Regions from separate parts of the Gordonia sp. NPDC057258 genome, predicted to be linked through region 2. Evidence: riboswitches for the same ligand, from Rfam matches in the RefSeq annotation. Region 2 holds a riboswitch; each other region holds the start of a gene.
What was found. A riboswitch is a leader RNA that binds a small molecule or an ion and turns the genes downstream of it on or off. The one in region 2 is predicted to bind thiamine pyrophosphate.
Positions count from the first base shown of each region.

Region 1: it holds a riboswitch for thiamine pyrophosphate, as region 2 does, so the genes downstream of both, thiC (phosphomethylpyrimidine synthase ThiC) here and thiO (glycine oxidase ThiO) in region 2, are expected to answer to the same signal.
Region 3: it holds a riboswitch for thiamine pyrophosphate, as region 2 does, so the genes downstream of both, ACFUEJ_RS03105 (TenA family protein) here and thiO (glycine oxidase ThiO) in region 2, are expected to answer to the same signal.

Region 1 is NZ_JBHUXZ010000015.1:19,105-28,590, forward strand. It holds gene ACFUEJ_RS12740 (LLM class flavin-dependent oxidoreductase) at 1-418, opposite strand, end outside; gene ACFUEJ_RS12745 (SHOCT domain-containing protein) at 613-1,002, shown strand; gene thiD (bifunctional hydroxymethylpyrimidine kinase/phosphomethylpyrimidine kinase) at 1,092-2,012, opposite strand; gene thiC (phosphomethylpyrimidine synthase ThiC) at 2,012-3,736, opposite strand; TPP riboswitch at 3,744-3,833, opposite strand; gene ACFUEJ_RS12760 (GNAT family N-acetyltransferase) at 4,053-4,400, shown strand; gene ACFUEJ_RS12765 ((2,3-dihydroxybenzoyl)adenylate synthase) at 4,567-6,237, opposite strand; gene ACFUEJ_RS12770 (salicylate synthase) at 6,395-7,735, shown strand; gene ACFUEJ_RS12775 (acyl carrier protein) at 7,782-8,030, shown strand; gene ACFUEJ_RS12780 (acyl-CoA dehydrogenase family protein) at 8,048-9,229, shown strand; gene ACFUEJ_RS12785 (wax ester/triacylglycerol synthase domain-containing protein) at 9,271-9,486, shown strand, end outside.
Region 2 is NZ_JBHUXZ010000053.1:2,932-12,417, forward strand. It holds gene ACFUEJ_RS23030 (phosphoribosyltransferase) at 1-621, shown strand, start outside; gene ACFUEJ_RS23035 (LuxR C-terminal-related transcriptional regulator) at 685-3,291, opposite strand; gene ACFUEJ_RS23040 (ABC transporter permease) at 3,419-4,165, opposite strand; gene ACFUEJ_RS23045 (ABC transporter ATP-binding protein) at 4,162-5,145, opposite strand; gene ACFUEJ_RS23050 (thiazole synthase) at 5,217-6,005, opposite strand; gene thiS (sulfur carrier protein ThiS) at 6,064-6,276, opposite strand; gene thiO (glycine oxidase ThiO) at 6,273-7,337, opposite strand; TPP riboswitch at 7,334-7,443, opposite strand; gene thiE (thiamine phosphate synthase) at 7,492-8,202, shown strand; gene ACFUEJ_RS23070 (hypothetical protein) at 8,519-8,902, shown strand; gene ACFUEJ_RS23075 (NUDIX hydrolase) at 8,907-9,389, opposite strand.
Region 3 is NZ_JBHUXZ010000002.1:222,089-231,574, reverse strand. It holds gene ACFUEJ_RS03165 (HNH endonuclease signature motif containing protein) at 1-230, shown strand, start outside; gene rplA (50S ribosomal protein L1) at 301-1,017, opposite strand; gene rplK (50S ribosomal protein L11) at 1,100-1,534, opposite strand; gene nusG (transcription termination/antitermination protein NusG) at 1,672-2,538, opposite strand; gene secE (preprotein translocase subunit SecE) at 2,609-3,082, opposite strand; tRNA gene ACFUEJ_RS03140 (tRNA-Trp) at 3,122-3,194, opposite strand; gene ACFUEJ_RS03135 (ATP-binding cassette domain-containing protein) at 3,417-5,069, opposite strand; gene ACFUEJ_RS03130 (fused (3R)-hydroxyacyl-ACP dehydratase subunits HadA/HadB) at 5,295-6,392, opposite strand; gene rpmG (50S ribosomal protein L33) at 6,487-6,654, opposite strand; tRNA gene ACFUEJ_RS03120 (tRNA-Met) at 6,748-6,821, opposite strand; tRNA gene ACFUEJ_RS03115 (tRNA-Thr) at 6,843-6,915, opposite strand; tRNA gene ACFUEJ_RS03110 (tRNA-Tyr) at 7,033-7,113, opposite strand; TPP riboswitch at 7,269-7,364, shown strand; gene ACFUEJ_RS03105 (TenA family protein) at 7,352-8,062, shown strand; gene ACFUEJ_RS03100 (ABC transporter substrate-binding protein) at 8,059-9,084, shown strand; gene ACFUEJ_RS03095 (ABC transporter permease) at 9,059-9,486, shown strand, end outside.

The DNA of each region.
Region 1 (9,486 bases), on a different contig from region 2:
CCTCGTAATCGGAGAGGTCGAAACCGAACAGCGGAAACGACTCGGTGAACGACCCGCGCCCGAGGATCACCTCGGCACGACCCGACGACAACGCATCGACTGTCGAGAACCGCTGGAACACGCGGATCGGATCATCGGAACTCAGGACGGTGACGGCCGAACCGAGACGCATCCGGGTGGTGCGCGCCGCGATGGCGCCGAGTACGACCTCGGGTGCCGACACCGCGTAGTCGTCCCGGTGATGCTCACCGACACCGAGGAAGTCGACGCCGACCGTGTCGGCGAGGATGGCCTGCTCGAGCAGATCGCGCAGGGTCTGCGACCCCGAGCGCAATGTGCCGTCGGGTTCGGCGGTGATGTCCCCGAACGTGTCGAGACCGAGCTCGACCTTCTCGATACCTACCGGGTGAGATTCCATGTCGCCCTTCGCGAAGTTGTGATCGTGCGGGGCGAAATCGGAGGAATTGCGCCCGCAATGGTCTTTTCACACGATTTCACGAACATCTTTCCAGTTCGTCACGGTGTCGAGGTCGGTGCTGTGTAATGCTTCATAACGGTTCATGTGCTCGGCTCTGAACTCGCCGATTTCTTCTAGACAAGGGAGACACTCCGATGTGGGATTCATTCTGGGACTTCATCTGGTACACGATCGTCATCTTCGCGTTCGTGGCCTACCTGATCGTCCTGTGGCACATCATCAGCGACCTGTTCCGGGACAAGGCCGCGTCGGGCTGGCAGAAGGCGGCCTGGATTGTCTTCTTGATCTTCCTCCCGTACCTCACCGCCATCGTGTACCTGCTCGCCAAGGGCAAGGGGATGGCCGAGCGTCAGCGTGAGGCCTACAGCGAGGCCAAGCAGGCGTCCGACGAGTACATCCGGTCCGTCGCAGGCACCTCGCCGACCCAGCAGATCGCCGACGCGAAGAACCTGCTCGACTCGGGCGCGATCACACCCCAGGAGTTCGAGCACCTGAAGAGCAAGGCCCTCAGCGGAACCGCCTGACGGTCCCTCGACACAGACAACGCTCCCCGATGGCGCCGGTCGCCGTCGGGGAGCGTTGTCTGTTTCTCGGGTTCGGAACCGGCGTCGCGTCAGTCCGCCGACCCGACGCCCACACGCCACAGCGGATTGACCGGACCGTGGCCGGCGCCCAGTGGATACGCAGCGGCCAGACAATGGGTCACCCAGTCCTTGCCGAAGCCGACCGCCTCGGGAACGTCGTACCCGTGTGCCAGCGCGCATGCGATCGCGGCGGCGAGGGTGTCGCCGGCGCCGTGGTCGTGCGGGGTGTCGATGCGTTCGTGGCTGAGCTCGATGAACTGGTGGCCGTCGTAGAGCAGATCGGGGGAGTGGTCCGAGGCTCGCAGGTGCCCGCCTTTGACCAGCGCCCAGCGCGGCCCGAGATCGAGCAATGCCTTGGCCGCGTCGCGTTGCGACGCGGCATCGGTGACCGTGATGCCGGTGATCAGGCGAACCTCGTCCAGGTTCGGGGTCACCACCGTCGCGAGGGGAAACAGGCTGTGCCGCAGGGTGTCGAGTGCCGAGTCGGCGAGCAGCTGGTTGCCGTGCATCGACGCGCACACCGGATCGACCACCAGCGGAAAGGATGTGTCCCGGCCGATACCGCTCGTGCGGCACTGCTCGACGATGGCCTCGATGATGGGCGCCGACGCGAGCATCCCGGTCTTCGCCGCGGCCACACCGATGTCACCGGACACGGAGTCGATCTGCGCCGCCACGGTCTGCGGTGAGATCTCCTCGAACCCACTGACGCCCAGCGAGTTCTGCACCGTCACGGCGGTGACCGCGACACATCCGTGCACCCCGAGCAGGGCGAACGTACGCATGTCCGCCTGAATCCCCGCGCCACCACCGGAATCCGAACCAGCGATGGTCAGGACCCGTACCGGGGCCGTTCCGGGCGGTGACAGCGGGAGTCCCGTGTAGGCCTGTTCGTCGACCGTGCGCTGATTCGCGTCGACTGTGCGTCGTCGTGCGTCGTCTGTGCGCATCAGGCGCCGCCGGTCGTCTGCTTGTCCATGCCCGCGCGGACGTCCTCGGCGATCTGGAGCGGGAGGTACACGCGGTTACCGGCCTCGGCGAACTCGGCCGACTTCGCGGCCATGCCCTCGGCGATAGTCCGGTCGATGTCGTCCGCGGTGACGAGACCGTGCTCCTCGGCGTAGGCGCGGACGTCCGCCGAGATCCGCATCGAGCAGAACTTGGGTCCGCACATCGAGCAGAAGTGGGCGGTCTTCGCGGGCTCGGCGGGCAGCGTCTCGTCGTGGTATGCGCGCGCGGTGTCGGGGTCGAGGGCGAGATTGAACTGGTCGGTCCAGCGGAACTCGAAGCGCGCCTTGCTCAGTGCGTCGTCGCGTTCCTGTGCCCGCGGGTGGCCTTTGGCCAGGTCGGCCGAGTGCGCCGCGATCTTGTACGTGATCACGCCGACCTTGACGTCGTCGCGGTCCGGAAGTCCTAGATGCTCTTTCGGAGTCACGTAGCACAGCATCGCGGTGCCGGCCTGAGCGATCATCGCCGCGCCGATGGCCGAGGTGATGTGGTCGTAGGCCGGCGCGATGTCGGTGGCGAGCGGACCCAGGGTGTAGAAGGGGGCCTCCTCGCACAACTCCTCCTCCAGGCGCACGTTCTCGGCGATCTTGTGCATCGGGACGTGCCCGGGGCCTTCGATCATGACCTGCACACCATGCGATTTGGCGATCGCGGTCAGCTCGCCGAGAGTGCGGAGTTCGGCGAACTGGGCCTCGTCGTTCGCGTCGGCGATCGATCCGGGGCGCAAGCCGTCGCCGAGGGAGAACGTGATGTCGTAGCGGCGGAAGATCTCGCACAACTCGTCGAAGTGCGTGTACAGGAACGACTCCCGGTGGTGCGCGAGACACCAGGCCGCCATGATCGAACCGCCGCGCGAGACGATGCCCGTCACCCGCTTCGCGGTCAGCGGAACGTAGCGCAGCAGGACACCGGCATGGACGGTCATATAATCGACGCCCTGCTCCGCCTGCTCGATGACGGTGTCGCGATACAGTTCCCAGGTCAGCGAGGCGGGATCGCCGTTGACCTTCTCCAGCGCCTGGTAGATCGGAACCGTCCCCACGGGGACCGGCGAGTTACGCATGATCCACTCGCGGGTGGTGTGGATGTCGGCGCCGGTCGAGAGATCCATGATCGTGTCGGCGCCCCAGCGGGTGGCCCACACCATCTTCTCGACCTCGTCGGAGATCGAGCTGCGCACCGCCGAATTACCGATGTTCGCATTGACTTTCACCGCGAAGTTCTTGCCTATGATCATCGGTTCGGACTCGGGGTGGCGGTGGTTGGCCGGGATGACCGCGCGGCCGATGGCGACCTCCGACCGGACCAGTTCGGCGTCGACGCCCTCCCGGGCGGCGATGAACCGCATCTCGTCGGTGATGATGCCGGCACGCGCCCAGGCCAGCTGGGTGCTCGCGCCGTCGATCGGGTCGGGCCGATGCCAGCTGTCGCGGGTGGGGGTGAGGCCCTTCTCGACGTCGATGTGCGCCGCCGTATCGGTGTAGGGGCCGGAGGTGTCGTAGACGTCGAGGTGTTCGCCGTTGGTGAGCTGGATTCGACGCTGCGGCACACGCAGGTCGCCGACCGTGAGGTAGTGCTTGGCGCTGCCCTCGATCGGGCCGAGGGTCAGGAACCCGGAATCGGCGGGTGCGCTGCTGTTGCGGGTGGTGGATACACGTGTGCCCATGGCTGGTCTCCCTACGCCGGCATTACCCGGACAGGTTCGAGCGGTCGGCGACCGCCCGTCGCCATCTCAGCCCTCGGTCATCGTGAGAGCCCCCGCGGTGTGTAGTTGTCGTGCGTCCGCCACCCTACATCGCATCGTCCGGTCGGGTCGTCCGGGTTCGCGAGACCGTATCGATTTGCGACGATCACACGATCGGGGTCGGCAGTTACGGTTCCGTAAGGTACCGTGTGACCCGGATCACAGGGGTGGCGCTGTCGCGTGTGGCAGGTACGCGCCGGTGATCCGATGTCCGCGATCACGAGGTGAGGAGGGTCGGGTGCTACGCAAGCATCGTCAGCGACCACCACAGTCGGCAAAGTCCATCCTGCAACAGATCTCGCAGGTGGTACACAATCCCGACCGCGACCGATTCGAACTCTGGGTCGCCGGCGACCTGGTCGGCGTGCTCGGCTACTCGACCGAGACGGTCGACGGTCAGACGACTATCACCGTGCTGCACACCGTGCTCTACGACGAATACAGCGGACACGGTCTCGCCACGCGACTCACCCGCACCGTCGTGCACTACACCCGCGAGCAGGGCGCCCGCCTGCGGCCCGTGTGCACCTTCACCAAGCACTATCTCGACGGCCATCCCGGGATCGTGACCCTCGCGCCGGTGTGATCCGAAGGTAAGCCTCGGCGGCTCCGGAACATTCCTCGCCGGACCCTTCGAGGCTCGTCGCTATCGCTCCTCGCACCTCAGGGAGCAGGGGTTATGCGCTTCCTTGGGATTATGGTGCGGTGGTCGCGCTCCTCGCGCCGGTGTGAGGAGCGGGCTCCGACTCGGCTCAGCCTGCCGACGGCTCCGACAGCAGTGTCTCGCGGAGCACCTTTTTGTCGATCTTGCCTACTGCGGTGACCGGGAGCGTGCGCACGACGCGGACCACGTCGGGCAGTTTGAAGGAGGCGAGTCCGCGGTCGGCGAGGAAGGTGCGGATCGCGGCCAGCTCGAGTGGTCGGGCCGGGGGGTGTTCGTGCGAGAGCACGACTGCCGCACAGATCTTCTCACCGAGCGCGTCGTCGGGCAGCCCGACCACCGCGACCTGCCGGACCGAATCGTGGGCGAGGAGGTTCTCCTCGACGTCGTCGGCGGCGACGTTCTCCCCGGCGCGCACGATGGTGTCCTTGATGCGGCCGGTCACGGCCAGGTGCCCCGACGGCAGCCGGGTGACCTTGTCCCCGGACCGGTAGAAGCCGTCCGGCGTGAAGGACTTCTCGTTGTGCGCCGTGGCGCGGTAGTAACCGCGGATCGTGTAGGGCCCCCGCACCAGCAGTTCACCTTCTTCCCCGTCGGGGACATCGGCTCCGCCCTCGTCGACGACCCGCACCTCGTCGAGCTCCGACATCGGTGCCCCTTGCACTTGGTGCACCAAGTCACGCGGGTCGTCGGTCCGGGTGTAGCAGATCAGCCCCTCGGCCATGCCGAAGACCTGCTGGACGACGGGGCCGAGGGCCGCGTCGAGGGCGACGGCGTCGGACTGTGCCAGCTTGGCGCCGCCCACCTGCAGCAGGCGCAGGGAGCTGATGTCCGCCGGCTCCCACTCGGTCGCCGCGCACCAGAGTTGCGCGAGCGCGGGGACGAGCGCGGTCACCGTGACGCGGTGCCGCTCGATGAGGTCGAAAGTGTTGTCCGGACTGGGGTTGTCGGCTAAGACGACGTGGCCGCCCGCACCGAAGACGCCCAGGATTCCCGGGCAGCACAGCGGAAAGTTGTGCGCGGCCGGCAGGGCGACGAGGTAGGTGTCGTCGGCGGTGAGGCCGGCGACGTCCGCGGACAGCCGGGCGTTGAGGTCGTAGTCGTCGTGCGTGCGCGCGATGAGTTTCGGCAGTCCGGTGGTGCCCCCCGACACGAGGAACAGGGCGGGTAGCCCGGCGTCGGGGGCAGCCGGGAGCTCGACCGAGGCGGGGTCGGCGTCGGGGAGCGGTGTGAATCGACCAGGTTCGCCGGAGATGAAGACCTGCGCGACGTCGGGCACCCGTGACTGCAGCTCGGTCGCGAGCTCGCGGTAGTCGAACCCCCGGCGGCCGTCCTCACCGATGTAGGCGACCGCGCCGGCACCGGCTGCGAGATGGGCGATCTCGGTGATCCGGTGCGCGGGCAGCGTCATCACCGGAACGACACCCGCGCGTAGGAGGCCGTACAGGGTGACCGCGAAGTCGAGGGAGTTGTTCAGCTGCAACACGACCCGTTGCGTCGGCCGCAGTCCGGCCGCGACGAAACCGGCGGCACGACGGAGGGTGGCGTCGCGGAACTCGGTATAGGTGAGCGTGCGCGGCCCGTCGGTGGAGGCGTCGGTCAGCGCAGGGGAGTCGGGAGTTCGCTCGGCGGCCAGATCGAGGCCGGCGAACAACGGGCGGTCGAGGAAGACGCCGGCGTCGCGGTACTTCTGTGCCTGTGCGTCGGTGTGGGGAGCGAAACCTTCGAGCAGATCGGTCGCGGCGTCGAGATGCGTCGGCATGAGTTCATTGAAACACAGGCAGGATAGGGTAACCTTACCGGTCGATGCAGGGCGGGAGGCCGGTTGTCGACCCGCGGGGGATTGTTTGATTAGGCTGCCCTAAGATTCCCTATGATCATCGGTGCTCGAGTGCATCACGACCGGAGGAACGAAGGACATGTCGCTGACAACCGAATCGCACGCCGCGCAGTTCGTCGACCTGCTCGCGCCGGCCTCGCCGCTGAGCGAGTTCGATGCCGCGCGGATCACGGCGGCCTGGGCCCGCTCCGGCGAATTCGGCGACCATGTCGTCTACGAGCGTGACCGGCGCTGGACCTTCGCAGCCGGTGTCCGCGCCCGCGTGGTGATCACACGCAGCGAGGTCATCGTCGACGATCAGGGCGACCGCACGACGACGCCCTGGCACGGCGACCCCGCCGACGCGCTCGCCGCCGCGACCGCGTCGCTGTCGATTCCCGACTGGCGCGTCTACGGCTGGGTCGGTTTCGACTTCTGCGCGCCCTATCACGGCATCCTCGAGCGCGTTCCCGAGGACACGGTGCTGGCGCACCTCATCGTTCCCGAGTTCGAGGCGACCGTCGATGCTGACGGGGTCGACACCGCGTCGCTCGACGCCGAGCGTGCCGGTCGTCTCCTCGAGATCGCTTCGCGAGCAACCGTTTCCGTCGAGTCGCGGCCGGTGGATGTGCAGTCCGACCCGGACGACTACCGCGGCCGTGTGGCCACGGCTGTCGCCGAGATCGAAGCCGGCCGGTACCAGAAGGTGATCCTCTCGCGTGCCGTCGACATCCCGTTCGAGGTCGACATCCCCGCCACCTACGCCCGCGGCCGCGCCGACAACAACCCCGCCCGGAGCTACCTGCTCTCGCTCGGTGACCTGCAGGCGGCCGGGTTCAGTCCCGAACTCGTGGTCGCGGTGCACGACGACCGGACCGTGGTCACCGAACCACTGGCCGGCACAAGGGCTTTCGGAATCTCGGAAGAGCAGGACGCGGCGGCCCGCGCCGACCTGCTCTCGGATGCCAAGGAGATCGCCGAGCACGCCATGTCGGTACGTGCGTGCTTCGACGAGATCTCCTCGATCGCCACTGCGGACACCACGGCCGTGAGCGAGTTCATGGAGGTTCGTGAGCGCGGGAGCGTCCAGCATCTGGCCTCGACCGTGCGCGGGACCCTCGCCGATCACGAAACGCCGTGGCGTGCACTCGAGGTGGTGTTCCCGTCGATCACCGCGTCGGGCATCCCCAAGACCCCGGCCGTGGAGGCGATCGACCGTCTCGAGCCCCGACGCCGCGGCCTGTACTCCGGCGCGATCCTCACCGCCTCGTCGACGGGCGAGCTCGAGGCGACCCTTGCCCTGCGCACCATCTTCTCGTCCGGGCAAGGCGCATGGCTGCGTGCCGGTGCCGGGATCGTCGCCCAGTCCACGCCGGAGCGCGAATTCACCGAGACCTGCGAGAAGCTGGCCAGCGTCGCCCCGTACGTGGTCCCGCGCTGACCGACCGATACTTTCGACCGAACATCACCACCCCAGGAGCCACCACATGTCCGACCACATCACCGAAGCCCTGCGCGGCATCCTCGAAGAGGACCTCGACCTCGCGCTCGGCGACATCAGCCGCGACTCGAAGCTGATCGACGACCTCGGGCTGGACTCGGTGGCGTTCGCCATCGGCGTGGTGGCGATCGAAGAGCGTCTCGGCGTGAAGCTGTCGGAACGGGAGCTCTTCGAGTCCAAGACCGTCGGCGACCTCGAGGACCTCATCCGGTCGAAGGCCGGCACCCCGGCCTGAGAGGACCCGGACCCGACATGACTGTGGAGACCCCAGTGCAGACGTACGCCGAACTGCTCGACGCCGCGTTCGACGAGCAGGTGACGGCCTGGACGGCGCAGGCCGAGCGGGATCACCGATTCCCGCGGCCCCTGCTCGAACACCTCGGTGCCGAGGGCGTCTTCGTCCGCAAGTGGGAGGACCGCAAGGTCACCGACCTCCACGACCATTTCGCCCTCGGCGCACATCTCGGCGCGCTGGGTTCCGCGGCCATCGGAGTGGGTGTGAGCCTGCACGATTCGGCCATCGCCATCCTCCGCCGCTTCGGCCGCAACGACTACCTCAGAGACCTGGCCCAGCGCGCCCTGACCGCCGAGACCGTGCTTTGCATCGGGGCCTCCGAGGAGCAGGGCGGCTCGGACCTACAGAACTCCGAGACCCGGATCCTGCCGGAGAACGGCGGGTTCCAAGTCGTCGGGCACAAGAAGTTCGTGTCTCTCTCGCCGATCGCGGACCACGTGTTCGTGGTCTGCCGGGGCGTCGACGACGGTCCCGACGTGGGCGGCAACGTGGCGCTGGCCGCCGTCCCGATCGAGTCGGTGACGGTGGGGAAGCCGTATGCGAAACTCGGCGCCGGGCCCCTCGACACCGCGCCGGTGACCATCGACGCCTGGATTCCCGACGAGGCGCTGATCGCCCGGCCGGGGACGGGCCTGGCGATCATCAGCTGGGGACTGGCGCACGAGCGGTACTCGGTGGCCGCCCAGATCGCCGCCGCGTGCGACGTGATGATCGGCGTGACGCTTGCCCGGATGGTGGAGCGCACGCAGTTCGGCAAGAAGCTCTACGACCATCAGGCGCTGCGCCTGCGCGTCGCCGACCTGCAGGCCAGCGTCGACGTCCTGCGCTACTCGCTGGCCGGAGTCGCCGCGGAGGGCAAGATCAACCTGCGCACCGCCGCGGCACTGAAGGCCACCGCCGCCAACCTCGGGGAAGAGGTCGCGTCGGAGTGCCTGCACATCTTCGGCGGGATCGGTTACCTCGAGACCGGATCCCCGATCGGTCGCTGGTGGCGGGACATGAAACTGGCCCGCGTCGGCGGCGGCACCGACGAGGTGCTGTGGGAACTGGTCGCGGCGGCGATGAAACCCGACACCGAGCGGTACCAGGCCATGTTCGTCGACTCCGAACTCCACGGCACCGGCTCGCCGGTGTCCTGAAGCGCTCGAGCCATCGTCCCTCTCACCCAGGCGGTCATCCCATGAACAGCCCAGCCAGCCAGGCACCGGCCGACGCGCGTGTCACCGAACTCGCGCCGCCCGACCACACCTACCTGCACATGGACAAAGACAGTGCGCCCATGCACTGGTCGATGATCCTGCAACTCGAGAGCGACGGCGGGTTGCTCGGCCTCGACGAGGTGCGGACGCGTGTCCGGGAGCGGGCCGGCCTGTTCGAGATCTTCCGGCTGGGCATC
Region 2 (9,486 bases):
GTCCGGTACGGCGCCGGGGTTCCGGAGGCCGGCACAACGGAACCTGTCGTCCTGGGACTCGCGCGCGGCGGGGTTCCGGTCGCCCGCGAGGTCGCCGACGCCATCGCGGCGTCGACAGGCAGGTGCGCGATGGACGTGCTGGTGGTGCGCAAGATCGGGGCGCCCGGCCACGAGGAGTTCGCCATGGGCGCGCTCACTGCGCACCACCTGGTGGTCAACGACGACATACCGCGTCGACTCGGGGTGTCCCGCAGCGAGTTCGACGAGGCCGCCGATCGACAGCGGCGCATCCTCGACGACCGCGATCGACGTTACCGCGGTGGCCGTCCGCGCACCGAGCTCGGCGGCCGAACGGTCATCCTGGTCGACGACGGTCTCGCCACCGGGTCGAGCATGGCCGTCGCGGTCGACTCCGCCCGGTCCGCCGGCGCCGCCCGGGTGGTGGTGGCCGTGCCGACCGCGCCGTCGGATTCGGTTCTGCGACTGCGGGATCGCGGCGTCGACGAGGTCGTCGTCCTGGTGACGCCGACGCCGTTCCGGGCCGTCGGCCTGTCCTACGACGACTTCACCCAGGTGGACGACGACGAGGTGATCGCGGCCCTCGACCAAGAGCCCCACTGAAAGCCACCCGACACAGCGGCACCGACGACCTATCGTCGACTGTCCGTTTCCTGCGGGTGGTTTTCAGCGCGCCTTCCGCTGGTCTTTGAGCAACAGGGCGGCCAGCTCGGCACGGTCACCCACATCCAGCTTGGTGTAGGCGCGGAACAGATGCCCTTCGACGGTGCGGACAGAGACGGTGAGTCGCTGCGCGATGTCCTTGTTGGACAAGCCCGCCGCCGCGAGGTTGGCGATCTCCCGCTCGCGCGACGTCAACGGCAACGGTTGCGCGGCCGAGATCAGCGCGGGCGTCCGCAGGCCACCGCACTGCGACGCGAGTCGGTTCGCCACCGCGGCCGACGCCACGGTCGCGGACCGTCTGCCGGCCGCGTCGTGCAGGACGCTGGCCTGCGCGGCCGCGTCCGCGGCGGACAGGCACACCCCGGAGTCCTCGAACGCCGTGGAGCACAGATCGAGTTCGACCGCATCACCGTCGCGGAGGGCCGCGGCGTGGCGCGCGTACAGATCCGAGAGCGGACCGTCGACACGCTCGGCCAGTTCGGTGAGCCGGTCGGCGACACCGCCGTCCCCGAATCGGGCGGCGGTGTGCAGGGCCTCGGCCTCCACCGCGAACTGACCGGCGGCACGGGCCGATGCGGCCGCGGAGTGCGCGAGTTCGACGGCGGGCGTGACGGTTCCGGCTGCCGCCGACTGCCAGGCCGCCGCGATGGCGAGCATGGGCCCGAAGACGGCCACATGCTTGCCGGACCGCTTGCGCGCCTTGGCCAGCGCCGCAGCGGCACGGTCGGCCTGCCCCAGCGCACTCAGGGCCTGCACCAGGAAGATGTGGGCCGGGAAGTTCCAGGACTCGGAGAACCGTCCGCTGTCGAGGATGGCGAGGGTCTGCTCCATCCGCCGGGTCACCGAGGCACACGACCCGCGGGCGAGTTCGACTGCGGCGACCAGTATCCCGGACATCGCCCAACCCAGGTACTGTGCGGTCTGTGCGGCGGACACGAAACGCCCCGCGGCGCCGTCCGCGTCGTCGAGCCGGCCGGTGAGGGTCAGCGCGAGGGTCTCGCCGAAACCGGTGGGGAAACGGAGCAATCCGTCGACCTCGACCTCGCGCGAGTGTTCGGCCAACGCCCCGACCTCCGCTCCCCGACCGGCGACCGCACGGGCGAGGCTGCCACCGAAGACCGCCCACTCGACCGCCCACGGCAGGACCTTGGATTCGGCGAGGACGGTGTCGGACAGCGTGATCGCCTCGTCGATCCGGTTCTCGAAGAGCGCGCACGCCGAGGCGATTCCGGTGACGATCGGCGTGAGTGCCGGGTGGGTGACACGCTCGGTCAGCAACTTCAGGATCTCGTCGGCCCGATCGGCGTCGCCCAGAGCCCAGAACGTGTTGCCGATGATCGAATTGCCCCACAGCACGAGCCGACCCTCGTCGAGATCGTCGGGCGAGAAGCGGGACAGGATGTCCCGCGCCTCGTCGGGATGCCCCTGCCACATGACCGCCCGCGCGAGCAGCTCGGCCTCCTCGAGTCCTCCGCCCTCGTCGAGCGCCGCCCGCGCGAAACGCTCGCCGAGCGGCGTCTGCGCGAGGTTCAGGGCGTCGCGGGCGGCGGTCCGTACCAGCGCGAGGTCGATCTCCACGTCGCTCTCGATCGCGAGATCGGCGAGCCGAATCCGCTCGGCCGGGGTGTTCGTAGGCCGCGACTGCAACGCCTCGACGAGCCGGCCACGCAGCCGCCGCGACGACACCAGACCCAGGCGGCGTCGGATCACCTCACCGAACAGCGGATGGTGGAAGGCGACGTCGAGACGCCGCCCGTCGCGGGTGATGCGCACCAGCCCGGCGATCTCCGCCTCTTCGACGGCCTCTTCGCCGGCGAGTTCGGCGAGGACGTCGATGTCGAGGGGCTCGCACAGGCTGAGGTACTTGAGGGCCCCGAGGACCGGCGCGTCGAGTTGCTTGATCCGTCCCTCGAGCAGCGATGCGAGCTCCGAGGTGATGGCGGCGCGTCCGCGTAGCTGCCACACGCCGTTGACCTGCCGCAGCGTGTCGGCCTGCCGCGCACCGTCGACGAGATGCCGTAGGAACAGGGCGTTCCCACCGGAGGCCTCCCACATGAGATCGGCCGAATGCTCCTCGAGCTGCCCGCCGAGCACCGACTCGATGAGGTCCACGCTCTGCTCTTTGGTGAACGGCGACAACGTGATCCGCGTGAGGTGATTGTCCTTCCACAGCGAGGTCACCGCATCCGGGACGGTCTCGCCGCTGCGGACCGTCGCGACGATGTGCACGGCACGGTCGATCGCGAGCTGATGCAGCAGCGTCGCCGACAGTTCGTCGAGCAGGTGGGCGTCGTCGACCCCGATCACGACATCACCGTCGGCGAGGAGCGATTCACGCGCCGCCGCGAGGTAGGTGACCGGATCGCTCGACGTCGCCGGACCGACGAGATGGGCGAACACACCGAGCGGGATGGAGCGGGCGGACTCGGTGCCCGCCACCCAGCGCACCCCGGTCGGCAACTCGGCGGTGACGTGCCGGGCGAGGGTCGTCTTGCCCACGCCGGAATCACCGGTCAGGACCACCCCACAGCCGGTCGTCTCGCCCCTGAGCGCCGCCTGGATCGTGCGGAACTCCCGATCGCGCTCGACAAGCGGCCAATTCGTGGACATAACCGCGAATTTTAGTCTGCCGGGCCCTACAATGGGCCGCCCGGAAGCACCAATGTGGTCCGACCGGATGGCCCTGTCGACACGGGGCTAATCCCGGATTTGACATCGGCGGAAGAAAATCCGCGAACTACGCATCCCGGGCATTGGTCACGGCCACGGCCGCCGCCAGCAACACGATCGTGAAGCCGGCGAAGTAGGCCAGCGAACCGTAGGCGTTCCAGTGGAAGGTGTCGCTCCCGCCGGCGAGGAAGTTCCACCCGTTCAGGAACGGCAGGAACGACACGATGTGCTCACCCACGCGCGGCAGCACCGACACGATGCGCTCGAGGGCCAGCATCCAGACGAGCACGATCGCCACCGCACCCGCCGAATGCCGCACCAGCGCACCCACCGCGAGGCCGATCAGCGCGCACAGCATCGCGAAAACCGGCGTGCCCCAGAGATGCCGGACGGTCTCGGGTCCGGTCAGCGAGACCCCGACGCCGGCGAGCACCTGCGCCGCCACGACCGCGACGACGGACACGATGGCCACCACCGCGAACGAGAGTCCGCCGAACACGACCGCTTTCGCGAGGAGGACCTGTGGCCGACGCGGGATCGCCGCGAACGTCGGTCGGATCGTGCCGAAGCGATATTCGGTGGTGACGCCCAGGATCGCCATGATCGCGAGCACCGCGACCCCGAACTGGTTGACGCCGAGCAGGAAGTCGTCGGTCAGGGTGTCGGTCTCGCCGGGACTGCCGTAGGAACCGCCGGCGATGGCGCCGAGCAGCACCGCGAAGCCCAGGCCCAGCACCACGACGACGCCGAGGCACCAGTACGGCGACCGGGTGCTGGCGAGTTTGATCCGTTCGGCGTTGATCGCGGCGATCACCGGTTCACTCCCCCCTGGTTCCCGACGGCCCGGTTGTGGGCGTCGGGGTCGTGGACGGCGCGGTTGTCGACGGCGGTGTAGTCGACGGCGTGCGCCGTCATCGACATGAAGACCTCTTCCAGTGACGCCGACTCGGCGGCGAGTTCGTGCAGGGTGATGCCCGCGGCGGCGGCGAGGTCGCCGACCCGATCGGTCGTGGTGTCCGGCACGCGCATCACCGGGCGCCCGTGGGCATCCGGGTCGCCCGGCGCGGGATTCAGCCCCGCCGCCGCGAGCGCGGCGTGCAACTGTTCGAGCTGCGGGCCGCGCACCCGCACCGACTGCCGGGCCCGCCCGGTGAACTCCGCCACCGAACAGTCGGCGATCAGCCGTCCCCGCCCGATGACGACGAGATGGTCTGCGGTGAGCGACATCTCGGTGAGCAGATGGCTCGACACCAGTACCGTCCGCCCTTCCGCGGCGAGCTTGCGCATGAACCCGCGGATCCACACGATGCCCTCCGGGTCGAGGCCGTTGACCGGCTCGTCGAACAGCAGCGTGTGCGGGTCGCCGATCAGTGCACCCGCCAGCCCGAGCCGCTGCGACATACCGAGCGAGAAGCCGCCGGCGCGCTTCTTGGCCACCGACGTGAGCCCGACCGTCTCGAGCACCTCGTCGACGCGGGCGGCCGGGATGCGGTTGCTCGCCGCGAGCCATCGCAGGTGTGACCGCGCACTGCGATTGGGATGCACCCACCGGGCGTCGAGCAGCGCACCGACCTGCCGCAGCGGATGCTCGAGGTCCCGGTAGCGCTGCCCGTTGATCGTCGCCGTGCCCGATGTCGGGCGGTCGAGTCCGAGCATCATCCGCATGGTCGTCGACTTGCCCGCACCGTTGGGCCCCAGGAAACCGGTGACCCGTCCCGGCCCCACCTCGAAGGTGAGGTCGTCGACCGCGCGTTGACCGCCGAAGTCCTTCGTCAGATTCGCTACCTGCAACACGCCTCGACCATAGCCGCCGAACCCGGAGCGGCCCGGTCTGTCGTTCGGATGGCCTGTCGCGGGACCGCGCGTCAGTCCTCGTCGCGCCCGGGCGAGGACGCGTGCGCCCAGAAGCGCTTGGGGATCCGGCCCGCGCGCGCAGCCAGTCGGCCCCCGGCCACCGCGTGCCGCATCGCCGTCGCCATCAGTTCGGGGTTCTCCGCCCGGGTCACCGCCGTCGCCAGAAGCACGCCGTCGCAACCGAGTTCCATCGCCAGAGCCGCGTCGCTCGCCGTCCCGATGCCCGCGTCGAGAATGACCGGCAGCGGGTCGTCGAAGCGGGTGCGGCAGTCGTCGACGATCATCTCGATGTTGTGCGGGTTGAGGATTCCGAGTCCGGTCCCGATGGGCGACCCGAGGGGCATCACCGCCGCCACCCCGAGATCGGCGAGGCGCGCGGCCAGGACCGGATCGTCGTTGGTGTAGGCCAACACGACGAAACCGTCGGCGACCAGCGCGGCCGCGGCGTCGACGAGTTCGATGGCGTCGGGCATCAGGGTGCGTTCGTCGGCGACCACCTCGAGCTTCACCCAGTCGGTCTCGAACGCCTCCCGCGCCAGTTGCGCGGTCAGGACCGCCTCGGCGGTGGTGTGACAGCCCGCGGTGTTGGGCAGGACGGCGATGTCGAGCCGGCGCAGCAGATCGAAGACCCCGGTGCCGGAGGCCGCGTCGACGCGCCGAACCGCGACGGTGGTCAGCTCGGTGCCCGACGCGACCAGGGCGCGTTCCAGGGTCGCGAGATTCGACGCGCCGCCGGTACCGGTGATGAGTCGCGACGAGAAGTCGCGACCGGCGATGCGCAGATGGTCCGCGTCCGGGATCGCGCCGCCGTGGGGCTTCTGCCCCGTCCGCGAGTCGTCGGGCTTCAGATCGGTGAGGTCAGCCACCCTGCACCGCCGTGACGATCTCGACGACGGCGCCGTCGGTCATCGTGTGCCGGTCCCAGCGGCCGCGCGGGACGACCGCGCCGTCCACCGCGACCGCGATCCCCCGGTCCGGCAACCCCAGCCCGGTGACGACGTCGCGCACCGACGTGTCGGCGCCGACATCGACGCTCTTGCCGTTGACGGTGATAGTGGCGGTGATACTCATTCCTCTGCTCCTTCCAGGATCGACAGCACGCGGGCGGCGGTGCCCGGGGCGAGGACGATCCCGTTGCGCCCGTGCCCGGTCGCCACGACCGTTCGTGTGTCCACACGGGTGACGATCGGCAATCCGTCCGCGGTGCACGGCCGCAGACCGGCCCCCGCTTCGGTCAGTTCGTAGGTCCGCAGCCCGGGGAAGACCTGGATCGCGTCGGCGAGCAGATCCGCGACCCCACCGGCCTGCGGCGCGCGGTCGGCCGTCCCCTCGGCCTCGTACTGGGTGGCGCCGACGACGACTCCGTCCTCGCGCGGCACCAGGTACACGGCCCGCCCGTGGAGGCGTGCCCGGACGACGTGACCGGGTGGCGGCACCGACCAGCGCGTGCGGCGCAGGCGCAGGATCTCCCCCTTCGCCGGATGCAGGTCGACGCCCGGCCAGAGAGCGGCGGTGCCGAGCCCGGCGGCGAGCAGGATCTGGGTGTCGGAACCGAGGTCGTCGAGGTCGGTCAGGGATTCGACGCGCGCGGAGACCAACTCGGCACCCGCCGACGTCGCGGCGGCACGCAACGCCTCGAGCAGCCGCCGGTTGTCGACGGACCACTCGCCGACCGCGCGGTAGCCACCGACCAGTCGAGAGCTCAGCGACGGTTCCAGGGTCCGGATGTCGCGGCCGGTCACCGACTGCAGCGCGGCATCGGTGGCGGGCTGCCCGGCCCAGACGAAGTCGGCGAGATGCCGCAGGTACTCGATGTCGGTGGCCGACGCCGCGACGAACAGCGAATCGGTGGCGGTGACGACACCCGGGTCGTCGAGCCGCTTCACGAGCACCGGCCACAGCCGGACCGATTCGACCGAGAGGGCCAGGGACGCGTCCTCGCCGGGATGACCCTCGCCGAGTGAACCGAGCATGCCGCCGGCGACCCAGGACGCGCGCTCGTCGGTGCCGGCGTCGAGTACCCGGACCCGCCATCCGGCGTCGGCCGCGGTGAGCGCACATGTCAACCCGATGACACCGCCCCCGACGACCGTCAGGGCGCGGTGGGCAGGGCGCTGCGGTGGGGAATCCACGTTGGGAATCACCTTCCTTCGCCGGAATGACCCGGATCAGGTTCGACGGTCAGCGGAATCTGTCCGCACTCTCAGCCCGGCCGATCCGGACTCCCGTGTGTTCGTGCGATCCACCCTACGCCGGGGCGTCGGGGGTCCGGTTAGCCTGGTCGGCGTGACGACCCCGAACCGCACCAGCTCCGCGTCGACGGACCCCGGCTCCGCGACGGACCGTCGCCGGCGGCTCTCCACGGCCCGCCTGTACCTGTGCACCGACGCCCGGCGCGAACGCGGTGACCTGCTCGACTTCGTCGACGCGGCGCTCGCGGGCGGCGTCGACATCGTGCAGCTGCGCGATAAGAACTCGCCGGGTGAGCGCGAATTCGGGACCCTGGAGGCGGGAGAGGAACTCGAGATCCTCGCGGGCATGCGGACGGTCGCCGACGCGCACGGCGCCCTGCTGGCGGTCAACGACCGCGCCGACATAGCGGCGCTCTCCGGGGCCGATGTCCTGCACGTCGGACAGGGCGACCTGTCGCCGTCGGCGGCCCGCCGGATCGTCGGACCGGACGTCCTCATCGGCGCCTCGACCCACGACCCCGAGCAGGCTGCCGCCGCGATCGCCGACGACGACGTCGACTACTTCTGCGTCGGTCCGTGCTGGACCACCCCCACCAAACCGGGCCGCGCCGCCGCCGGCCTCGACCTCGTGTCCTCCACTGCCGCAACACAATCAGCCAAGCCGTGGTTCGCCATAGGCGGAATCGACGCCGGCCGCGTCGGGGCGGTCACCGCGCTCGGGGCGCGGCGCATCGTCGTCGTGCGGGCCATCACCGCGGCCGACGACCCGGCCGCCGCAGCCACCGACCTCGCCGGGATGCTCTAGCGGTTCCCCTGGCGGAAACACGTTTGCCCGGTCGGTGTCGCGGGTCTATGGTGGACCGATCATGTTGTGCATCACGAGCGTTCTCGTAACCCGCCGCAGCGGGGTCTGAATCTGACCGACCCCCCGCTGCGGGTCGGTTGCGCTCTCCAGTCGGTCATCCGTTCTTCGACCGAAATCGGTTTTCGAGATGCACCCTCTTCATCTACCTCGTCGATCCTGTTCGTGGACCGAGCGCGACGACCGGCACGACGGCGACCACTTCGCCGCACGTTTCGGCCGCCCGCTTCCCCCTGGGATGCACGAGGAGGCCGCCGGGATGACCTGGCAGGAATTCACCGACGAGTACTCCCGTGGCGGCACGATCCGGCTGGGCTCCTTCTCCGCCGTCCCGTGCTCGGGCGACCTGGTCGAGTGCCGCGCGACGCTCGCGATCGCCGACCGCATCATGTCCCGCAGCGCCGTCGCCGCCGGCCCCGTCGGTGCGATGACTTCGATCCTGTACGACGTCGGCGCCCCGGTTCAGATCGTCCGGCTGCACCAGCGGGTCGTCGACGGCCTGGTCACGACGTTCCTGCTGTGCGAGCACGACGGCCGGCAGGCCTGGGCCGTCGGTGAGGGCGCGAGCAGCGACGAGGCGAACGTCCACGCGCTGGTCGCCGGGGCGAACCGACTGCTGGAGTCCGACCGCGCCGGGGTGTGAGGGCTCAGCTCTGGGGATCCAACATCGCGATCCGCTCGCGGAGAACGGGCCACGCGAGTCCGAACGCGGGATGCAGCGGGAGTTGATCGACGCGCTTCTCGTCGACCCATCGCAGTTCCGTGGATTCGAAGTTGGCGACCGTGCGGACCGGCGAGTCCGTCTCGGCGATGACCGTCGTGTAGGTCCATCCGCCGGGCGCCTCGAGGGTGACGACCGCTGCGACGACGCGCAGATCGTCGGCGGTGATCCCGGCTTCTTCCTCGGCCTCGCGGATCGCGGTGTCGATGGCACCCTCGTGCGAGTCGCGGGCCCCGCCGGGCAGCGCCCACGTGCCGCCCTGATGCGACCACGCGGCGCGGTGTTGGAGAAGCACCCCGGTCGATCCGTCCGGCAGCGGTGCCCGCAGCAGCAGACCTGCCGCACCGTGGATACCCCAATATCGAGAACCATCGGGATCGATCACCCAGCCGTCGCCGTCGCCGCGCACCACGCCTCCTCGCAACCCGGTCGCCCCGACCGGGTGCCTCCACCGTAAGTGAGATGCGCAACACCTGCCAGGGAGACCGCGAAGCCCTCTCATCGCG
Region 3 (9,486 bases), on a different contig from region 2:
CAGGGAGCAGGGCTGACGCGCCCTCCGCAAGCTCCGGGCGCTCCTCAGGGAGCAGGGGGCCCGGCGATCAGTCACGCCCCGATGCCGTCGGCTACGGCGTCCGCGGGCGGCGCCTCGAACTCGCCTACCGAGAACTGGTCCATCCGCGAACACCGCCGGAGCACCTCACCACCCCACCGCTGACCCCGGTCGAAGCAGAACTCGCACGCATACTCACCGACCACGCGTGATTGCACACAACACGAGGGGCCCGGCATCGGAATGCCGGGCCCCTCGTGGGTGTCAGTGCGCCTGATCAGATCAGGCCTGCGGTGCCTCCGCGAAGTTGCGGGTGACCGCCGGGTCGACCGGGATGCCCGGGCCCGTCGTCGTGGAGACGGTGACCTTCTTGATGTAGCGGCCCTTGGCGGCCGACGGCTTGGCGCGCATGATCTCGTCGTAGGCAGCGCCGTAGTTCTCGGCCAGCTTGGCCGGGTCGAACGAAGCCTTGCCGATGACGAAGTGCAGGTTCGCAGCCTTGTCGACGCGGAAGTTGATCTTGCCGCCCTTGATGTCGTTGACAGCCTTGGTGACATCGGTGGTCACGGTGCCCGTCTTCGGGTTCGGCATCAGGCCGCGGGGTCCGAGGACACGCGCGATACGGCCGACCTTGGCCATCTGATCCGGGGTGGCGATCGCGGCGTCGAAGTCCAGCCAACCGCCCTGGATGCGCTCGATCAGATCCTCGGCGCCGACCTCGTCGGCACCGGCGGCGGTGGCCTCAGCGGCCTTGTCGCCGGCGGCGAACACGATCACGCGGGCAGTCTTACCGGTGCCGTGCGGCAGATTGACGGTGCCTCGAACCATCTGGTCTGCCTTACGGGGGTCGACGCCCAGCCGCATCGCGACCTCGACGGTCGCGTCGGTGTTCTTCGACGACGTGTCCTTCGCCAGCTCCACAGCCTCCAGCGGGCTGTACAGCTTGGTCTTGTCGACCTTCTCGGCCGCGGCCGCGTAGGCCTTGCTCTTCTTGCTCATTGCTCTGTTCCTTCTCCGCCGTCAGTCGGCGGGGTGTGTGGTGCGGGCCGAGCCGGCCCTCCCACGGTGATGATGAGGTCTTTCAGCCTTCGACGGTGATGCCCATGGACCGAGCAGTACCGGCGATGATCTTCGCGGCCTGGTCGATGTCATTGGCGTTCAGGTCTTCGGCCTTGGTCTTGGCAATCTCACGGACCTGGTCCATGCTCACCTTGCCGACCTTGTTGGTGTGGGGCTCGCCGGAGCCCTTCTGCAGGCCGGCGGCCTTCAGCAGGAGCTTCGCGGCCGGCGGTGTCTTCAACTTGAAGTCGAAGGAGCGATCTTCGTACACGAAGATCTCGACCGGGATGACGTTGCCGCGCTGCGACTCGGTCGCCGCGTTGTACGCCTTGCAGAACTCCATGATGTTCACGCCGTGCTGACCAAGCGCCGGACCCACGGGCGGGGCCGGGTTGGCCTGGCCTGCCGAGATCTGGAGCTTGATGATCCCGGCGAGCTTCTTCTTCTTGGGAGGCATCTTCTGTTCCTTGCTTGTTTCCTTGCGAATTCACGCCCGCTGGAGACGTGAAAGTTCTGGGTTGGTGGTCCGGCCCTAGATCTTCTCGACCGTGACTCTCAGAGGTCGGTGAAGATACGAGCGCCGCTTCGCGTCGGTCATATCTTCTCGACCTGGTTGAACCCGAGCTCGACCGGTGTCTCGCGACCGAAGATCGACACGAGGACCTTGACCTTGCGCTGCTCGGCGTTGACCTCGCTGATCGACGCGGGCAGCGTGGCGAACGGGCCGTCCATGACGGTGACCGACTCGCCGACCTCGAAGTCGACCTCGATGACGTTCGACGCGGCGGCAGCTGCGGCCTCCACGCCCTCGGCAGCGGCACCGCGCGACGCGGCGGGCTTCTTGGCCTCGGTCCGCGGCATCAGGAACTGCAGCACCTCGTTGAGCGAGAGCGGCGACGGCTTGCTGGTCATCCCGACGAAGCCGGTGACGCCCGGCGTGTTGCGCACGGCGCCCCACGACTCGTCGTTGAGCTCCATGCGGACGAGGATGTAACCCGGCAGCACCTTGCGGTTGACCTTCTTGGGCTGGCCGTTCTTGATCTCGGTGACCTCTTCGGTCGGCACCTCGACCTGGAAGATGTAGTCGCCGACGTCGAGGTTCTGCACGCGGGTCTCGAGGTTGGCCTTGACCTTGTTCTCGTAACCGGCGTAGCTGTGGATCACGTACCAGTCGCCGGGCGCGCGCCGGAGCTGCTTGCGCAGTTCCTCGACCGGATCGACCTCCGCCTCTTCAACCAGGGCCTCTTCGACAGGGGCCTCGCCAGCGGCGGCCTCGTCAACCGGGACCTCGTCGGCATTCTCGGAGACGGTGTCCTCGTCACCCTCGACGACCGCGTCGTCGGCGACCGCGTCACCCTCGGTGTCCACCGCGTCGGTCACGGCCGCGTCGACAGCGTCGACGTCGGCAGCAGCCACGTCGACGGAATCGGTCGAGGCGAGTTCGTTCTCCGGGGTGCTCACTGCAGCCCACGCTCCTTATGGTTCATCTGGCGGTCGTGTTCCTCGTCGCCGGCCGAGCCCACCGCGTGGGTCAGCCGAACAACCAGAGCACGCCCTTGGCGAAGGCGAGGTCGAGGCCGGCAATGAACGCGGTCATCACGATGACGAACACGAGCACGACGATCGTGTAGGTGATCATCTCGCGCCGCGTAGGCCAGATGACCTTCTTCAGCTCGGCGACGACCTGCGTCAGGAAGACCCAGATCCGTACGAACGGATTCCGGCTCTCCTCGGCAGACGCCTTCTTCTTGGTCTTGCGTTCCTTGACGGCGACGGACCCCGTGTCGGAGTCGGTGTCACCGTCGGTTGCACCCGCCGCCGAGCGACGTCCGCGAGCCGAGCGCTTGCCGGACGGACGCAGCTCCTTCGCGGTTCCGGTCGACGTGTCGTCGTCCGTACCCGCGTCGGTGGCCTCGTCGCGACCGTCGAGCTCAGCCGCGGCCGAATCGGCCGCAGAACCCTCTGCGGCGTCTTTGGCGCGGGCGGCCCGGTCTCGCTTGCTCAACTTCGCGGTCCTCTCGTCAGCGTGTGCCCTTCACCAGGGCAGGGGCGACAGGACTTGAACCTGCAACCTGCGGTTTTGGAGACCGCTGCTCTGCCAATTGAGCTACGCCCCTTTGCGACGCCCGCCACCGGAGTGGTCGGCGTTGCCGTCCTTCTCGATCCGGCCTCGCGGCCCGTCGACGTTTCGTCGCCGACAAAACCAACGCGCCACCCTATGGGTAGCGCGCAAGTCTGAATCAATCAGACACTTCAGTGTAGATCACCGGGGCGGTGGACCCAAAACGGGCTCGCCTCCGCTCCCCCGACGACCGTACACCCGCCGCGACGGCTCACCGTCACGGTTCGCGTCCATCGGTGAGTTCGATGCGTGGCCACCCGTCGAGATCGTCTCGCATCTGCCGATCATGACTGGCCACCACGACCGCGCACGCCGCGTCGGCGAGTCCGGCCGTCAGCTCGTCGACGAGGCCGGCCGAGAGGTGATTCGTCGGCTCGTCCAGGAGCAGGACGTCCGGCCGGGCGACCAGGCAGGACGCCAGGTGGAGCCGTCGCTGCTGCCCCTGCGACAACCGCGAGACCGGGGTGCGGGCGGCGTCCGCGTCGAGCAGACCGAGGCTGCGCAGCGACGGGGCGTCGGCGCCGCGCACTTCGAGCCGACGCCGCTGCTCGTCGTAGATCTCGTGCGCGGTCCGGTCGGGGTCCCACCGCGGGACCTCCTGCGTGAGGAAACCGAGGTGCGCACCGGCACGGACGTCGAGCCGGCCCTCGTCGGGCGGGAGCAGTCCGGCGAGCACCGCGAGCAGGGTCGACTTGCCGGTTCCGTTGCGTCCGACGAGAAGCAGGCGCGATCCGCCGACGATCGACACCGACACCGGCGTCTCGAGGCGGCCTGCGACGGTGAGGTCCCATCCGTCCACGAGCGGCGCCCCGGCGCGGGTGTCCGAACCCGGCAGGCAGAACTGCCCCGGCGGCACCGGCACGGTGATCCGATGTCTCTCCAGCTCGTCGACGCGACGGTTGAACAGTTGCACGGCTCCGCCGGCCCGGGTCGCCCGCTGATGCTTGCCGGTGCCCTTGTCCGGGGTCCAGTGGCTCTGCAGGCGCCCGCGGGCCGCGTCCGCCGCACGGATGAGTTCGGCGTGCGCAGCCTGCTGAGCGGCGTGATCTCGCTCCCAGCGCTCACGTTCGCGGCATCTGCCGACGACCCATCCGTCGTAACCGCCCCGGTATGTTCGCGGGCGTCCGTCCCGCGTCGGATCGAGGTCGATGAACTCGGTCGCGACGTCGCGCAGGAAGGCGCGGTCGTGACTGACGACCGCGACTCCGCCGGGGTGCGACCGCAGCCTGCGGGACAGAAAGGCCATCGACTCGGCGTCGAGGTGGTTGGTCGGCTCGTCCAACAGCAGCAGGTCGGTGCCGCCGCCCAGCACCACCGCCAGCCGCACGCGGTACCGCTGCCCCACCGACAGAGTCGACAAGGGGCGGTCCCGGTCGGTGCATGCCGCCATGCCGGCGAGCGCGATGTCGATGCGACGTTCGGCGTCCCACGCATCGAGCCGGGTGACCGACTCGAGGGCGGCGGCATAACCGTCGTCGGCACCCGGCGCTCCCTCGGCCAGCGCATCGGTAGCGGCGTCGAGTTCGGCCAGTGCTGCGAGCGAGTCCCCGACAGCGTCGGAGATCAGGTCCCCGACCGTGCGCGCGTCGCCCGTCGGCAGGTCCTGCTCGACCACCGCGACCGTGCCGGCGCGGGTGACGGTCCCGCCGTCCGGGATCACGGCGCCGGCCAGGACGTGGAGCAAGGTGGTCTTGCCGCGACCGTTCTCGCCGACCACCGCAAGCCTCGACCCCGCGGAGACGGTCACATCGACGTCGCGGAGGACCGTGCGCGGGCCTCGTACGACGCTAACGGCCTCGGCACGGACGTGGGCGGCCGAACCCGCCGGGAGTCGACCTTCGGATATGTGGGTACTGCGTTCAGCAGACATGGTGAGTTCTCAGCTCTTCGGTAGCCGATGAGAGACGTGGCTTCTCATCGGGTCGGGAGCCGGACAGCACGACACAGCCGTCCGGCGTTTGGACCGGGACGGCGTACGAGAACTACAGGTGGGAACTCACAGGGAACTCGTCGCCGTCAGCGACGAGTCCAGAGCTTCAACGAGGCGATGCCGGAGTACATGGGTGGCGACCCTAGCAGCGACGATCACTCTCGATCAATTGAATTGGATGACGGCCTGCGCGCGTCCGAAGATCCGGCGGTCACCCTGCTTGGCGGTGATCGCGATGGTCCCGCGACGAGTTGCGGGATCGAGCGACTTCACCTTGCCGGTGAAGTCGACGGCCGCGCTGTCGTCGGCCGGGACGTACACCGGGCTGGTGAAGCGCACGTTGTACTCGCAGAAGGCCGCCGGGTCGCCGATGAACTCGGAGACGAAGCTCGCGCCGAGCCCCATCGTCTGCATGCCGTGCGCGACGACGTCGTCCATGCCGGCCGCGTTCACGACGTGGTCGGAGAAGTGGATCGGGTTGGGGTCGCCGGCCACGCCCGCATAGTTCGCGAGATTGCCGCGCGTCAGCAGGTACCGCTTGGGCGTGAGTTCCTGACCCACCGTGAGCGTGTCGAAGTCGACGGCACCGAAGGCGCCCGGCGACTGCGTCGGGTCGGGGAGGTCGTAGCGACCCGCCTTCGGCTCGACGGTGTGCCCGGACTCGCCGATGGCGTCGACCTTGATCATCACGTGGTCGAGGGACGCCTCGAGTTCGGGGTCGACGTCCATACCGGGACGCGCCGCCAGGGAGGTCCACGTGGTCATGACCGGCTCGTCGTGCTGGTTCCAGATGACGTTCTTGGTGACCATCAGGTCGATCATCTCGGGACTGCTCACATGCCGGAACGACTCGAGCGAGACGTCGCAGATCAGGCGGTCCCCGACCTTCATCGGCTGGTGGTAGACCAGCCGCTGGTCGGTCTGCATGATCTGCCACATGTCGTAGCCGGTGACGACGTCTTCGAAGAGCTTGCGCTGGGCGATGATCCCGAGCACCGACACGTAGGTGGGCGCGGCGATCAGGCGGTCGTGGCCGAAGGCCCGGGCGCCCTCCTCGCTCCAGTGGGTCGGGTGCGCATCCTGCACCGCCATCGCGTGCTTACGGATCTCCTCGCGGCCGATCTCGTAATAGTCGTCGACCGTGTAGTGGAAGCCGACGAGGCTCTGCGTGTGGGCGGCGATCTCGTCGGGGGTCGGCTTCGCACCACCGCTCGACGCCTCGTCCGGACGATCCTGGATCTCGGCTCCGCTTACCTGTGACATTGAGCTCTACTCCTTCGGCCGACACAGCAAGACGGGCTGCCTCATCGAGAGGCAGCCCGTTGCTGGTGGTACTTCGAAACGGCCGACGACGGCGTCAGCGCGATTCCTTGTGCCCCTGATGCTTGCCGCAGTTCGGGCAGAACTTCTTGATCTCGAGGCGATCGGGATCGTTGCGGCGGTTCTTCTTCGTGATGTAGTTACGGTGCTTGCACACCTCGCAGGCCAAGGTGATCTTGGGGCGAACATCTGTTGAGGAGGCCACTTGATTGCCTTCTTTCGGGTGGTACGTGGTCGGGTTCGGAAGTTCCCTCAGGGCTTGCGACCCTTGCGCTCGGTTCCGGTCGGACCCGATGTGTAGCGGTGGAGGGACTCGATCCCTCGACCTCACGATTATGAGTCGTGCGCTCTAACCAGCTGAGCTACACCGCCCCGCGGACTTCTCGTCCAGCGAGCCCCCTGACGGAATCGAACCGTCGACCTTTTCCTTACCATGGAAACGCTCTGCCGACTGAGCTAAGGGGGCGTGCCCCGGGCGGTTGCGCCCGAGAGCCTTAACGAGGTTACACACTCGCGTCTGCGCTAGACAAATCGCTGGTCGGAGACCGTCTGTAGAGCAGTTTCGCGAGATTGGACCACGCCGTGGCAGGTATAGGATTCGAACCTATGTAGCTTGCGCGACGGATTTACAATCCGCTCCCTTTGGCCGCTCGGGCAACCTGCCGTGCCGCTCTTCCGGCCACCGTGACGGCCGTACGAACAACGCCGTGAAGAATACAACGAACACCGCATCAACGCGCAAACCGGCTGGTCAACAGGCCGGGACATGGTCGTGGCACAGGCGTCCCACCGCGACCCCCACTCCTGCTACTGTGGCTGCGTTCTGACACGGGGTGCTCCGCGACGCGGGGGCTGAGATGAGACCCGAGAACCTGTCCAGGTAATGCTGACGAAGGGATGTCATGTCTGTGCATGCGCACGTGCCGGTCTCCGGCCGATTCTCCGACCACCTCTGGGAGGAGACGAAGGGGTTGCGGACGGCGATCGACGACCTCGAGTTCCTGCGGCGGCTCGGCGACGGGACGCTGCCACTCGAGGTGTTCCGCACCTACATGGAGCAGGACTCGCTGTACCTCGCCGGGTACGCGAAGGCCCTCGCCATCCTGGCGTCGAAGTCCCCCGACCCGCAGACCGCGGGGTTCTGGGCGAACTCGTCGGCCACCGCGGCCACCGTCGAGTCGGCGCTCCACGGCGACCTGCTCAACGGCGGCCAACTGCCGCCGCGTGAGGGCGAACCCGAGCCGTCGCCGGCGTGCCTGGGGTACGTGTCCTACCTGACGGCCGTCGCCGCGACCGAGTCGTATGCGGTCGGCGCGGCCGCGGCCCTGCCCTGCTTCTGGATCTACGCGGAAGTCGGCCGGGCCCTGGCCGCGAGTGCCGCCCAGGTGCTCGCCGCCGACCCGAACCACCCCTACGCGCAGTGGGTGACCACCTACGACGCCCCGGAATTCCAGGAATCCGCCTCGCGGGCAAGGGAACTCGTGGACGAGGCCGCGGCGCACGCCGGCGAGCGGGAGCGGGCCGCGATGGCCACGGCGTTCACCGTCGCCACCCGGTTCGAGCTTCTGTTCTGGGACACCGCGCTGAACCCGCAACCGTGGCCCGCCGCATGAGCGCCCGCGCGCGCCGCCTCCTCACCGTGCTCGCCGCCGCGGTCGTCGCGTCGTCGGCGATCACCGCGTGCGGTTCGGGCGCCGGTTCGGACGGCAGCATCCGATTCGCGCTCGACTGGTCCCCGAACACCAACCACACGGGCTTGTTCGTGGCGCAGCAGCGCGGCTGGTTCGAGGAGGCCGGACTCGACGTCGAGATCCTGCCGTACAACAACACCGCCGTGGACACCATCGTGGACGCGGGCAACGCCGAGTTCGGGATCAGCACCCACAACTCGTCGACCTTCTCGCGGGCATCGGGCGCGCAGACCATCTCCGTGTTCGCGCCGCTGCAGAAGTGGGCCACCGGCATCGGTGTCCGCGCCGATCGCCGCGACATCACGAGCCCGAAGGACCTCGACGGGAAGACATACGCCGGTTTCGGCGACCCGGGCGAGGAGAAGACCCTCGAGCAGGTGATCCGAAACGACGGCGGCACCGGCGAGTTCACCTCGGTGACCCTCGGAACCTCGGCATACGAGGCGGTCTACTCCGGTCAGGCCGACTTCACCGTCTCCTATCTCGCGTGGGAGGGCATCGAGGCCGAGCATCGCGGAACCCCGATGAGGTACTTCCACTACACCGACTTCGGATTCCCGGAGGCATACGCGATCGTCGTCGACGCCAACGAGGACTGGCTGGCGGACAACCCGGACCGCGCGGCGGCCTTCGTGACGGCGCTGCAGCGCGGTTACCAGGCGGCGGCCGACGACCCGGACGCGGCGGCCCGCGACCTCCTCGCCGCCAACCCCGGTGCGTTCAACGACGAGCAGTTGGTGTTCGAGAGCCAGCGCATGCTCGCCGGTCAGTACATGAAGGACGCCGACGGCCGGGTCGGGCGACAGACGCTCGAACAGTGGGCCGGGAACTCCGGGTTCCTGTACCGCAGTGGTCTGCTGACCGGCCCGGACGGGGCGCCGCTCACGACCGAGCCGGACTGGTCGACGTACTTCACCAATGACTACCTCGACACCCCTCGGTAGCACCGGCCTGCGTCGCATCGCGCCCGCGCTCGTCGCGGTGGTCGTCCTGGTGGCGGTCTGGCAGGTCTACGTCGACGTCAGCGGGATCCGGCCGCAGGTGCTGCCGTCGCCGTCGCGCGTCGTCGCGCAGGGTTGGTCGCACCGCGCGGAGATCGGGGTGCACGCCGCGGCGACGCTGCAGGTGACCCTGATCGGGTTCACGGTCTCAATGGTCCTGGCCTGGCTGCTGGCCATCGTCGTCGACTTCTCGCCGGCGCTGCGACGGGCGTTCGTGCCGTTGTTCGTCGCCTCCCAGACCCTGCCGATCATCGCGATCGCACCGCTGATGATCATCTGGTTCGGCTTCGGCCTACTCCCGAAGGTGCTGGTCATCGCCCTGGTCACGTTCTTTCCGGTGGCGAT